Regions from separate parts of the Pseudarthrobacter sp. L19 genome, predicted to be linked through region 3. Evidence: riboswitches for the same ligand, from Rfam matches in the RefSeq annotation. Region 3 holds a riboswitch; each other region holds the start of a gene.
What was found. A riboswitch is a leader RNA that binds a small molecule or an ion and turns the genes downstream of it on or off. The one in region 3 is predicted to bind cyclic di-AMP.
Positions count from the first base shown of each region.

Region 1: another riboswitch for cyclic di-AMP. It lies ahead of ACRQ5B_RS13330 (NlpC/P60 family protein); the one in region 3 lies ahead of ACRQ5B_RS02735 (NlpC/P60 family protein).
Region 2: another riboswitch for cyclic di-AMP. It lies ahead of ACRQ5B_RS03590 (hypothetical protein); the one in region 3 lies ahead of ACRQ5B_RS02735 (NlpC/P60 family protein).

Region 1 covers NZ_CP193935.1:2,785,177-2,788,438, forward strand. The annotation lists partial or broken gene ACRQ5B_RS13315 (GNAT family N-acetyltransferase) at 1-503, shown strand, start outside; gene ACRQ5B_RS13320 (DNA alkylation repair protein) at 543-1,175, shown strand; gene ACRQ5B_RS13325 (hypothetical protein) at 1,205-1,456, opposite strand; cyclic di-AMP (ydaO/yuaA leader) riboswitch at 1,590-1,784, shown strand; gene ACRQ5B_RS13330 (NlpC/P60 family protein) at 1,787-2,548, shown strand; gene ACRQ5B_RS13335 (dihydrofolate reductase family protein) at 2,721-3,221, opposite strand; gene ACRQ5B_RS13340 (cupin domain-containing protein) at 3,231-3,262, opposite strand, start outside.
Region 2 covers NZ_CP193935.1:797,445-800,706, reverse strand. The annotation lists gene upp (uracil phosphoribosyltransferase) at 1-311, shown strand, start outside; gene ACRQ5B_RS03590 (hypothetical protein) at 462-1,178, opposite strand; cyclic di-AMP (ydaO/yuaA leader) riboswitch at 1,177-1,359, opposite strand; partial or broken gene ACRQ5B_RS03585 (ArnT family glycosyltransferase) at 1,575-3,262, opposite strand, start outside.
Region 3 covers NZ_CP193935.1:609,448-612,709, forward strand. The annotation lists partial or broken gene ACRQ5B_RS02730 (HNH endonuclease) at 1-237, opposite strand, end outside; gene ACRQ5B_RS02735 (NlpC/P60 family protein) at 493-1,266, opposite strand; cyclic di-AMP (ydaO/yuaA leader) riboswitch at 1,533-1,691, opposite strand; gene ACRQ5B_RS02740 (peptidoglycan DD-metalloendopeptidase family protein) at 1,839-2,657, opposite strand; cyclic di-AMP (ydaO/yuaA leader) riboswitch at 2,662-2,893, opposite strand; partial or broken gene ACRQ5B_RS02745 (metal-dependent transcriptional regulator) at 3,023-3,262, opposite strand, start outside.

The DNA.
Region 1 (3,262 bases), 1.3 Mb from region 3:
GCGGGCCTCCGGATCAGGGATCTGACACCCGCCGACTGGCCCGCCGTCCGGGATATCTGGGCCGAGGGCATCGCCACCGGCCATGCGACCTTCGAGGCGGAGCCGCCGTCCTGGGAGAGCTTCGACGCCGGACGCCTCCCGGACGTCCGCCTGGTGCTGGAAGACGACGGCGCCGTGCTCGGCTGGGCCGCCGTCTCGCCGGTGACCTCCCGCCCCGTCTACCGCGGCGTGGTGGAACACTCGCTCTACCTCGCCGCCCCGCGCGGGGCCGCGGCCACGGAGCGCGGCTCCTCGCAGCGCTCATCGGCCGCTGCGAAGAGGCCGGTATCTGGACCATCCAGTCGACCATCTTCCCGGAGAACACCGCTTCCCTGGCCCTGCACGAACGCCTGGGATTCACCGTGGTGGGCACCCGGCGCCGGATCGGCCTGATGTCCTGCGGGCCGCTCGCCGGGCAGTGGCGTGACACCGTCCTGGTGGAGTACCGCAGCCCCGACCACTAGCCGGACGCGGGCTCACAGCCGGTGCGGAAGAATGGGACGGTGAGCGAGGCCGGTGACTTCATAGACGCGACACTGCAGCGCGAGAGTTCCTGGCAGCGCGCCGAGGCCGAGCAGGACCGCTTCGGGCCCGGGCTCTCGGTCTACGGCGCCTCCGTTGGCGCCGTCCGGGGCACCGTCCGGGACGCGCTCCGCCGGTACCGGGAACTGGACCGGGACGGTCTCACCGCGCTCAGTTCGGAACTGTGGGCCGTGCCCGTGTTCGAGCGCCGCCTGGCCGCTGTCGTGCTCCTGCAGTCGGCCCTGCGGCACCTGGACAATTCGGACCTGACCCGAATCGAGGGCTTCCTCCGCGGCGCACACCTGCCAGACCTCGCGGACCCGCTGGCGGTGGACGTGGTGGGGCCGCTCATTGCCGGGCTGGGCGGGCAGGCCCGGACCCGCTCCGAGGCCGTCCTGGACCGGTGGCTCCGCGACCCCGACCCCTGGCTGCGCCGCGCTGCCCTGCTGGCTCCGCTGCGGGAACTCCGCAAGGGCGCCGGGGACTGGGCGCGGTTCCGGCGCCGTGCGGCCCTGGCCAACGGCACTGCGGATAGCCGCCCCGACGGCGGGGCGGCGGAGATCGTGAGGGCCGCCGTCGAGCGCGTCGAACGGGAAGCGGGCGGCGAAGCCTAGGGATGGTGGCCGCGCGAAGCGGAGGGTGCTCAGGCGGGCCGGCGCTCCACGACGGCGTAGGCCTTGCCGTCCAGGAACTCCCAGTCCGTCACCACCATGAAGCCCAGCGCGTCCACCCTGTCGTTCAGCACGTGCAGGTCGAAACCGCCGTCGCGCGGCTCGGCATCCCAGGTGGCGACGTGGATCTCCTTCCCCTCGAGAACCAGCAGTTCGGTGTTCACGTCGAAGTCTTCCTGCGGCTGATCGCTCAGCTGGCAGATCGCGACACAATGGGGATTCATCGGACCCTCCGCTCGGGACATGGTGGGATCATCGTAACCCCGCCGGGACGCCTCCGCCGTTACCTTAATGTGACATTCGGGAGGATGGCCGTTACTGTGGAGAGGTGCCCGTTGGTTTCCGAGACGGGCGCCCCCGGACCGATTGCCTAACTCTGCCGCGGTCCAGGGCATCCTCGCAACCAGCTGGCAGAGACGGGGAAACCAATCGCGACCTGCCCACGGGCGGGTCTTGGGGTGAAGCCGCGCAGTGTCCGCCCAGACGGACCCGCGGCCGGGTGTCTCCCATCCGAATCCGACAGCTCACCTCGCAGGCTTTGGGAGAGGTACATCATGATTTCACGCTCTACTGACGCGCGCCCCGGCACCACCGCAACCACCGGTCGGGGTGCCGCCTTCGCCGCGGCGACCGGCACCGTGGGCCGGCAGGCTGCCGTCGTCCTCGCCGCCTCCGGCCTGGTCCTGACCAGCGGCATGGCGGCCAACGCCGCCGGCAACGTCCCCGCCGAACGGGAATCCGCACCCGTCTCGCACGCCGACGTCGCCGGCAAGGTTTCCGCCCCGGTGACCGCCGACTCTGCAGTGCAGATCAGCTTCGACCGCCCGGCCGTCGCCACCACCCCGGCGCCCGTCGTCGAGGCCCCGGCTCCGGCCCCTGCCGCCGCGCCCGCGGTGGCCAAGGCCCCCGTGGCCAAGGCCCCGGCCGCCCCGGTGGCGAAGGTGGCCGTCCAGGCCGCAGCCCCGGCGCCGGCTCCGGCCGCCGCCCCCGCCGGTGGCGTCAACGCCGCCATGCTTTCCGCCGCGTACAGCCAGATCGGCATCACGCAGGACTGCACCGCGATGGTGGAGAAGGCGCTCGGCGCCGCAGGTATCCCCGTGGGCGACCTCGGCCCGCAGCAGTTCCTCAATTACGGCAAGGTCGTCTCCGACCCGCAGCCGGGCGACATGATCGTCCAGTCCGGCCACGTCGCCATCTACGCCGGCAACGGCCAGGCGATCAGCGGCGGCATGAACGGCTCCAACCAGACGATCGTGCACCCGCTGTCCTGGCTGACCGCCACCGGCAGCGTGACCTTCGTCCGCGCCGGGGCGTAACCCGCGCGTTCAGCAGTACCGGGCCGGCGCCCGGCAGCCCCTCACGGCTGCCGGACGCCGGTTTCGTTGTTAGAGGTTTCGTTGTCTGCGGTTACGCTGTCTGCCGTGTCGTTGTCTGCCGCGTACCGCAGGAGGACGACGCCGTTGTCGAACGCCCGGCTCTCCAGCAGCGTCAGGCCGGTGGGGAGTCCGCGGCCTTGAACAGCGGCGTTCCGCGGCCCACCAGTACCGGGTGGACGTAGATCCAGTACTCGTCGATCAGCCCGAGCCGGCGGAAGGAATCGGCCAACTCCGCCCCGCCGAGGGCCAGGTCGCCGCCGGGGGCGGCCTTGAGCGCCCGCACCTGCCCGGCGTCGACCTCGCGCACCACCGTGGTGTACCAGCCGGCCTCCTCCGGCAGCGTGCGGGAGTAGACGTACTTGGGCATCTCCCGCCAGATGGCGGCGAAGTCCGCGATGGCGGGAGGGCAGTCCGGGTCCTGGTCCGCCGTCGGCCAGTACCCGGCCATCAGCTCGTAGGTGACCCGGCCGTCCAGGAACGCGCCCATGGTGCGCAGCTGGTCGTTGAAGTGCTCATGCAGTTCGGCATCCACCCGGTGCCAGCTGATGTCCGCGTGCGGGCCCTCCATGAAGCCGTCGAGGGAGACCTGGAAGGACAGGATGATCTTCCGCAAGGATCCGTCCTATCCGCCGGGCTTCCCGAAGCCCGCGGCAC
Region 2 (3,262 bases), 190 kb from region 3:
ACATCATCACCTACGCCGAGCGGCTCCCCGAGGACCTGACCGACCGTCAGATCTTCGTCCTGGACCCGATGCTGGCCACCGGCGGCACCCTGCGCGAGGCGATCAAGTTCCTCTTCAAGCGCGGCGCCTCCGACGTCACCTGCATCTGCCTGCTGGCCGCCCCCGAGGGCCTGGCCAAGCTGGAGGAAGAGCTCTCCGATGCCAACGTGACGATCGTCCTGGCCTCGATCGACGAGAAGCTCAACGAGAAGTCCTACATCGTCCCCGGCCTGGGCGACGCCGGCGACCGGCTCTACGGCATCGCCGGGTAGCGCCCTTACGCATCCTGTCGAGGACTCGCCCGGGCTACCCGGGACACAGCAAAGGCACCGGATCTGAGAAGATCCGGTGCCTTTGCTATCTCTGCGCGAAGTGGCTGCAGCCTCTAGCGGCTTAGTACCAGTTGTTCGCGTAGTGGAAGTTCAGGGCGCCGCAGGGGAGCCGTACCGTTCCTGCACGTACTGCAGGCCCCAGTTGATCTGGGTGCGGTAGTTGGTCATGTAGTCCGCGCCGGCGCTGGCCATCTTCTCGGCCGGGAGGGACTGGACCACGCCGTACGCACCGCTGCTCGGGTTGGTGGCCGTGGTCTTCCAGTCCGACTCGCGGGTCCAGAGCTTCATCAGGCACTGCATCTCGCTCGGGGCCCAGCCGTGGGCCGGCAGCTGCGAGGCGGCGTAGGCCTGGGCGCCGGCGGGATCGTCCACGGCTACCGGCTGCGGGGCCGGGGCGGGTGCCGCCGCGGGGGCCGGAGCAGCCGGTGCGGGCGCCGGGGTGGGCGGAGCGGGGGTGGACGCGGCCGGAGCCTCGGGGGTGACCTTGGAGGCCTGGGCCTCGACGCTGGCCGGCGCCGTGGCCGGGGTGTAGCTGCCGAGCCGTTCCAGATCGGAGAGCTGCAGGCTCGGGGCCTGGGTGGCGGTCGCGGCCGGGGCGGTGGTGCCGGTGGCCTGGCCTGCGGCGCCGGCGCCCAGCAGCACGGCGGCCGCGGTCAGCGCGACGGCGGTGAGCGTGCCCTTGGAGCCAAAGCTGGCGCGGCCTCGGGTGGCCGAGCCCTGGGCCGGGTCGGCGCGGTGGCGCGCGACATCGGCCGAGGAGGTGCGTTTAGCGCCTTTTAGGCGCACGGGTGCCTTGTGTTCAGTCATGTTCGCCTCTCAACGCCTACGGAGTTAGCTGTCGGGTTCGGATGAGAAATCCGGCCGCTCGGATCATCAACGAGTCGGCTTAACCCCAAGGGGTGCATGGATGCAGGTGCCCGGGAACTCTGGGTTCCCCGTCTCTGCCTCAATCCATGGAATCCGGGAAGCGGCAGAGTTTGGCGTCAGACCCGGATATGCGGCCAGATCGATGGCCGCACCATAAAAACGATACCGGACTTTCTCTCGCATGTCACATTTAGGTAACGCCGCGGTGTGGCTGGTTGCCGAGTTGCGCTGGCTGGGGTCCGGTTTTCGGGCCGTTTCGACGGCTCCCTGCACGCTCGACGCTTAGTGACGTCTACGCGGCAGGGAACCGTCGAAACGGCGGACCGTCCGGGGTGGCTACTTCGACAGCAGGTACACCGTGGTGCCGCCGATGCTCTGGGCGGGGTAGGTGGCCGCCACCCAGTCGGCGATCCTGGCGGCGTCGTCGGATCCGCTCTCGCCCTGCATGGTGCGTCCGGCGATGAAGTAGTGGATCCGGCCGTCGGCGACGTACTGCTGGAACTGCTCGAGCGTGGGTGCGGGGTCGGTGCCGTTGAACCCGCCCACGGCCATCACGGGCAGCTGCGTGGCGAGCTGGTAGCCGGCGGCGTTGTTGGATCCGACGACGGCGGCCGCCCAGGTATAGCGGCCGGCGTCCGTTTCGAGGGCGTCCACCAGGGCCGACGACGGCGTGGTCGCGCCGAGCAGCCCGCCCATGCCGCCGCCCTGGCCAAAGCCCTGGCCTCGGCCGGTGCCAGTCGTTCCCGTGCCGTTGGTGCCGTTGGTTCGTCCGAACGGAGTGCCCTGCGCGTTGCCCATGGCTCCGCCCGTGCCGCCGAACATGGCCGGCAGGCCCGCCCGGCCACCCACCGAGGGCCCGGCGCTGACGATCGAGCCGGAATGGGCCGTCGCGGCCGTGGCCAGCGAGTACGCCAGGGGACCGGCAAGGGCCGCGACGACGGCGAGTCCCGCCGTCGTTCGCGCCAGCAGCCGCGCCGTCGGGCCGGCCGGGGTCAGCGGGCTGATGGTGCCGCCCGCGGAGCCCCCGGCGAAGACCCTGACGGCCGGAACCATCACGCCGACGGCCGCGGCCAGCGCCCCGACCAGCACCAGCCAGCGCAGCCACGGGACGAACGCGGGCGTGCGGCCCAGCAGCTCGAAGGCCATGAACCCGGCCGCTGCCACCGCCGCGGCGAGCGTCCCGGCGGCCACGGGCTGATCCCGCCGCTGCCACAGCAGCACCGACCCCAGGCCCGCCAGCCCGGCGACCCCCGGGGCCAGCGCCACCATGTAATACGGGTGGATGATGCCGGCCATCAGGCTGAACGTCAGCCCGGTGACCAACACCCAGCCGCCCCAGACCACCACGGAGGCGCGGACGGCGTCGGTCCGCGGCGCCCGCCGGCCCAGCCACAGCAGCCCGGCCGCCAGCAGCAGCACCGACGGCAACAGCCACGCGATCTGCCCGCCGAACTCGCTGTTGAAAAGCCGGAGCAGGCCGGGGTGCCCCAGCCGTTGCCGCCGCCGACGCTCCCGGTCTCGTCCCCGCTGAGCCGGCCCAGGCCGTTGTAGCCCAGGGTCAGTTCCAGGATCGAGTTGCCCTGCGAGCCGCCGATGTAGGGCCGGTCCGCCGCCGGGGTGAACTCGACGGCGGCCAACCACCAGCCGGCCGCTGCCACCATGGCTGCGCCCGTCGCCAGCAGGTTCAGCAGCCGCCGGCCTACTCCTGCCGCTCCGGCGAGCAGGTAGGCCGCGGCGAAGCCCGGGACCACCAGCAGCACCTGCAGCTGCTTGGTCAGGAACCCGAAGCCCAGCAGCGCCCCGGCCAGCAACAGCCAGCGCACCCGGCCGTCCTGGACGGCCCGCAGCACCGCGTAGGCGGCCGCGGTCATCAGCAGGACCAGCAGGGCATCCGGGTTGTTGAAGCGGAACATCAGCACCGCCACCGGGGTCAGAGCCATCACCGCACCCGCGACCAGTCCGGCTCGGTGCGCCAGCCGGGCATCCGCCGTCGCGGGTGCCGCGGCCCGGCGGACGGCCAGGTA
Region 3 (3,262 bases):
GCCGTCCCGGCGGAGCACACCCCGGCGGCTGACCGCAGTCACGGTGTTGTAGCGGGGGCGGATGTAGCGGTTAAGCAGGATGACGCTCGGCCGGCCGAGGATATCCTGCGGCCCCACCACCGGGTCGTCCCCCTCGGCCACGACACTGGCCTTGCCCGTCAGCACGAGCACCAGCGCCCGGCGGAAGGTCACAACCGCCAGCGGTTCATATCCAGCATTCAGAACGAGTGTGCGCATCCGCATCCCTCTTCACGGCCGCACCCGCCAGTGGCACGAGGGCCGGCTGCCCTCTGCATGGTCAGGCTAAGGATCGACACCACAAGAGTAAACACGGGTGGCCCGGATTACCGAATTTCGGGCCGCAGGGCATCCGTGGCGGATCCTGGGCCCGCGTGCCAGCGGTGCTTCCTGCACCGCTGGCACGCGGTCAGCAGAGAAGGACCCCAGCCGGTGGCAGGGGTCCTTCTCGAAGCTTCGCGGGAAGCGGGGGTCTTAGCCGCCGACGCGGATGAAGACCGGGCCGGAACCGACGTTGACACTGTAGAGGGCGGTGGTGCCGCCGTTCCAGCCGCCGTGGACGGCCATGCCGTTGCCGACGTAAACGGCGATGTGGGCCATGCCCATGCCGCCGTTCTGGTAGTACGCGAGGTCACCCGGCTGCGCTTCGGCGGCGCTGACGGTGCGGCCCAGGGACAGGTAACCTGCCGGCCAGCCGTGGTAGTGGATGCCGACGGCGGCCAGGGCGTTGGTGGCCAGCATGGTGCAGTCCTGGGACACGCCGATCTGGGCGTAAGCGGCGGCGGCGATCGAGGCGCCCATGCCGCTGGTGGCGGCCGGAGCCTTGGTGGCGACGGACGCGTTGACCGCGGTGCCGGCGGCCGGGGTGGCTGCGGCGGTGTTGGCGGTGGTGGTGTCAGCTTCCTGCACCTTGACGACGGGCTTCGGGGCCTCGACGACGGGGGCGGCCGCGGTGGTCACAGCAGGCTTCTCGTAGGAGATGGCGATGCTGGAGGCCGCCGAGATGGTGGCCGGAGCGGTGGACTGAACCTCGGTGGCGGAAGCAGAGGTGGATTCGCGCTGAACGTTGGTCTCGGCGGCGTTGGCCGCGATACCGCTGGTCAGGACCAGGCCGGAGGCAGCAGCGATAACCGCAGCCTGGCGACCCATGCCACCGGCGTTGTCGCCGACGGCCTTGGCAATGACAGCCAGCGAGTTGGTCTTGGTGACCTCCGCGCGGTGGCGTGCAATGGTTGCACGAGTAGTCATTTAGTTCTCTCTTTCGTGATCCTTTGTGTCCGCGCTCTTGAACAGGCGGGACTAAGGACGCTCCGGCATCTTGGGGGTACGCCGGATCGCCCCGAAACGGGTTTCTTTAGCGAAGGGTGTACTGCGAAGACGCGCCAAAAGCAGTAACTGCATTGCGTGAACCATCCCGGGCGCCGGCAAGGGCAACGCGGTGCATGGTCATCAGCGGGCTCGACTGAGCCTCGCCAGCGCGAAAACGCGCAGCATTGTGGCGTGAAGACACGAAAGTAGCCTCTCCCAATGCCTACGAGGTGAGCTGTCGGATTCGGATGGGAGTCACCCGGCCGCTCCGCTTCCTGGGAAGCTTTGCGACTTAACCCCTAGGTCTTCTTGCGAAGACCAAAATTGGTTCCCCCGCCCCTGCCAGACGATGTCATGCGAACGGACCTTGAGCGGTGGCAGAGTTAGGCAATCCACTCAAGAGCGCCAACTTCGGTGAAGTTGGCGTGCTTCATACGGTACAACAGTTCGGACTCAATGTCACATTCAGATCACGGCGTGTCACGGAAGTGTGAGCATTGCGGTGGGCTCTTTTAGAGCCAGCCCAGCGGATCAACGACGTCCCCGTTGACCATCACCTCGAAGTGGAGGTGGCAGCCGGTGGAGGCACCGGTTGTTCCGCTCATCGCAATCACATCGCCACGGGAGACCTTTTGGCCGACGTGGACGCTGGATGACGACAAGTGGTTATACGTGGTCTCCAGGCCATTGCCATGGTCGACCACAATCCGGTTGCCGCCCCCGTAGGGGTGCCAGCCGGAGAAAGTTACGGTGCCGCTCGCGGCGGCATGGACGGCTGTGCCGCACTGCGCGGCGTAATCCTGGCCGCGGTGGAATTCGCCGACCGCGCCGGTGATGGGGCTGACCCGGTAGCCGAAGGGCGACGCCGTGATCATGGTGTCCAGCGGGGCGCCGAGCGTCCCCGCGGATGCGGCGCGGGTGATGGAGCCAACGGACTGCGCGCTGAGCAGCTGCTTGAGCTTCCCGTCCGGGTCACCCTTGGTGGTGACGGCGGTGCGGTTGAAGTCGATCTGGGCTGCGGCGGCCTTGACCTCGGGCTGGGCCGCGGCGGAGACGGACCCCGCGGTGGGGGCGTCGACGGCCAGCGCGGGGCCGGTCACCGGGACGGCCACGGTGAGTGCGATGCCGGCGGCGGCCAGGGTCATTCCGGCCTTCTGGCCCATTCCGGTGACGGCGGCGAAGTCCGCGACCTGGCGGATCGGACTGCGCCGGCCGCGGCGCTCGTCCCGGTGCGCATCGCGGGGGCGCGGGACGGTGACGTCGACGGCGGGGCGCGGCTCCGGAGCGGGGCCGGCGGCGCGGCGGCGCCCGCGGACGGTCTGCGTGCTCAAGTGGTTCCTCTCTGAAAAAGCCTGCGAAGTTAGCTGTCGGATTCGGGTCAGAGAGTTCATAGACCCGGTCCGCCGACGCAAGCATCCAGGCAGAGAGGCACCCGGAAAGAGTGTCCTCAGAGAGTTCGCTTGCCGCTAGCGGACTTCACCCCGAGGCCGGAATTACCGGCCGGTAGTGGTTCCCCCGCCTCTGCCAGAAGGTGATTCGCACCCTGATCCGCTGGCAGAGCTCGGCTTCGGATCAGGTAACGCTTTAGTCTCGGTACTAGTCGATAACTATAGGGGATTAAGGCCCGTAGTAATAATTTCGTTATCTCCTAGACGGGCTAGTAAACAGCACACTTACGGTATGCTTCCGCGTCGCACTACCCCCGGGTAACGAAAACGTGGGCGGCAACCTCGGGCGGCAGTTCGAGCGCGCCCTCAATGTCCGGGACGCGGACGGAGATGTACTCCCCCACCCGCTCCAGCGAGACGGTGGCGCCGGGCCGGATACCGCCCTCGTCCAGCTGCACCAGCAGTTCGGGTTCCACCTGGATGGGTTCGGCAAGCCGGCTCACGGTGATGCGGGAGCCCGCGGCATATCCCGCCATGGCGTCCAGGAG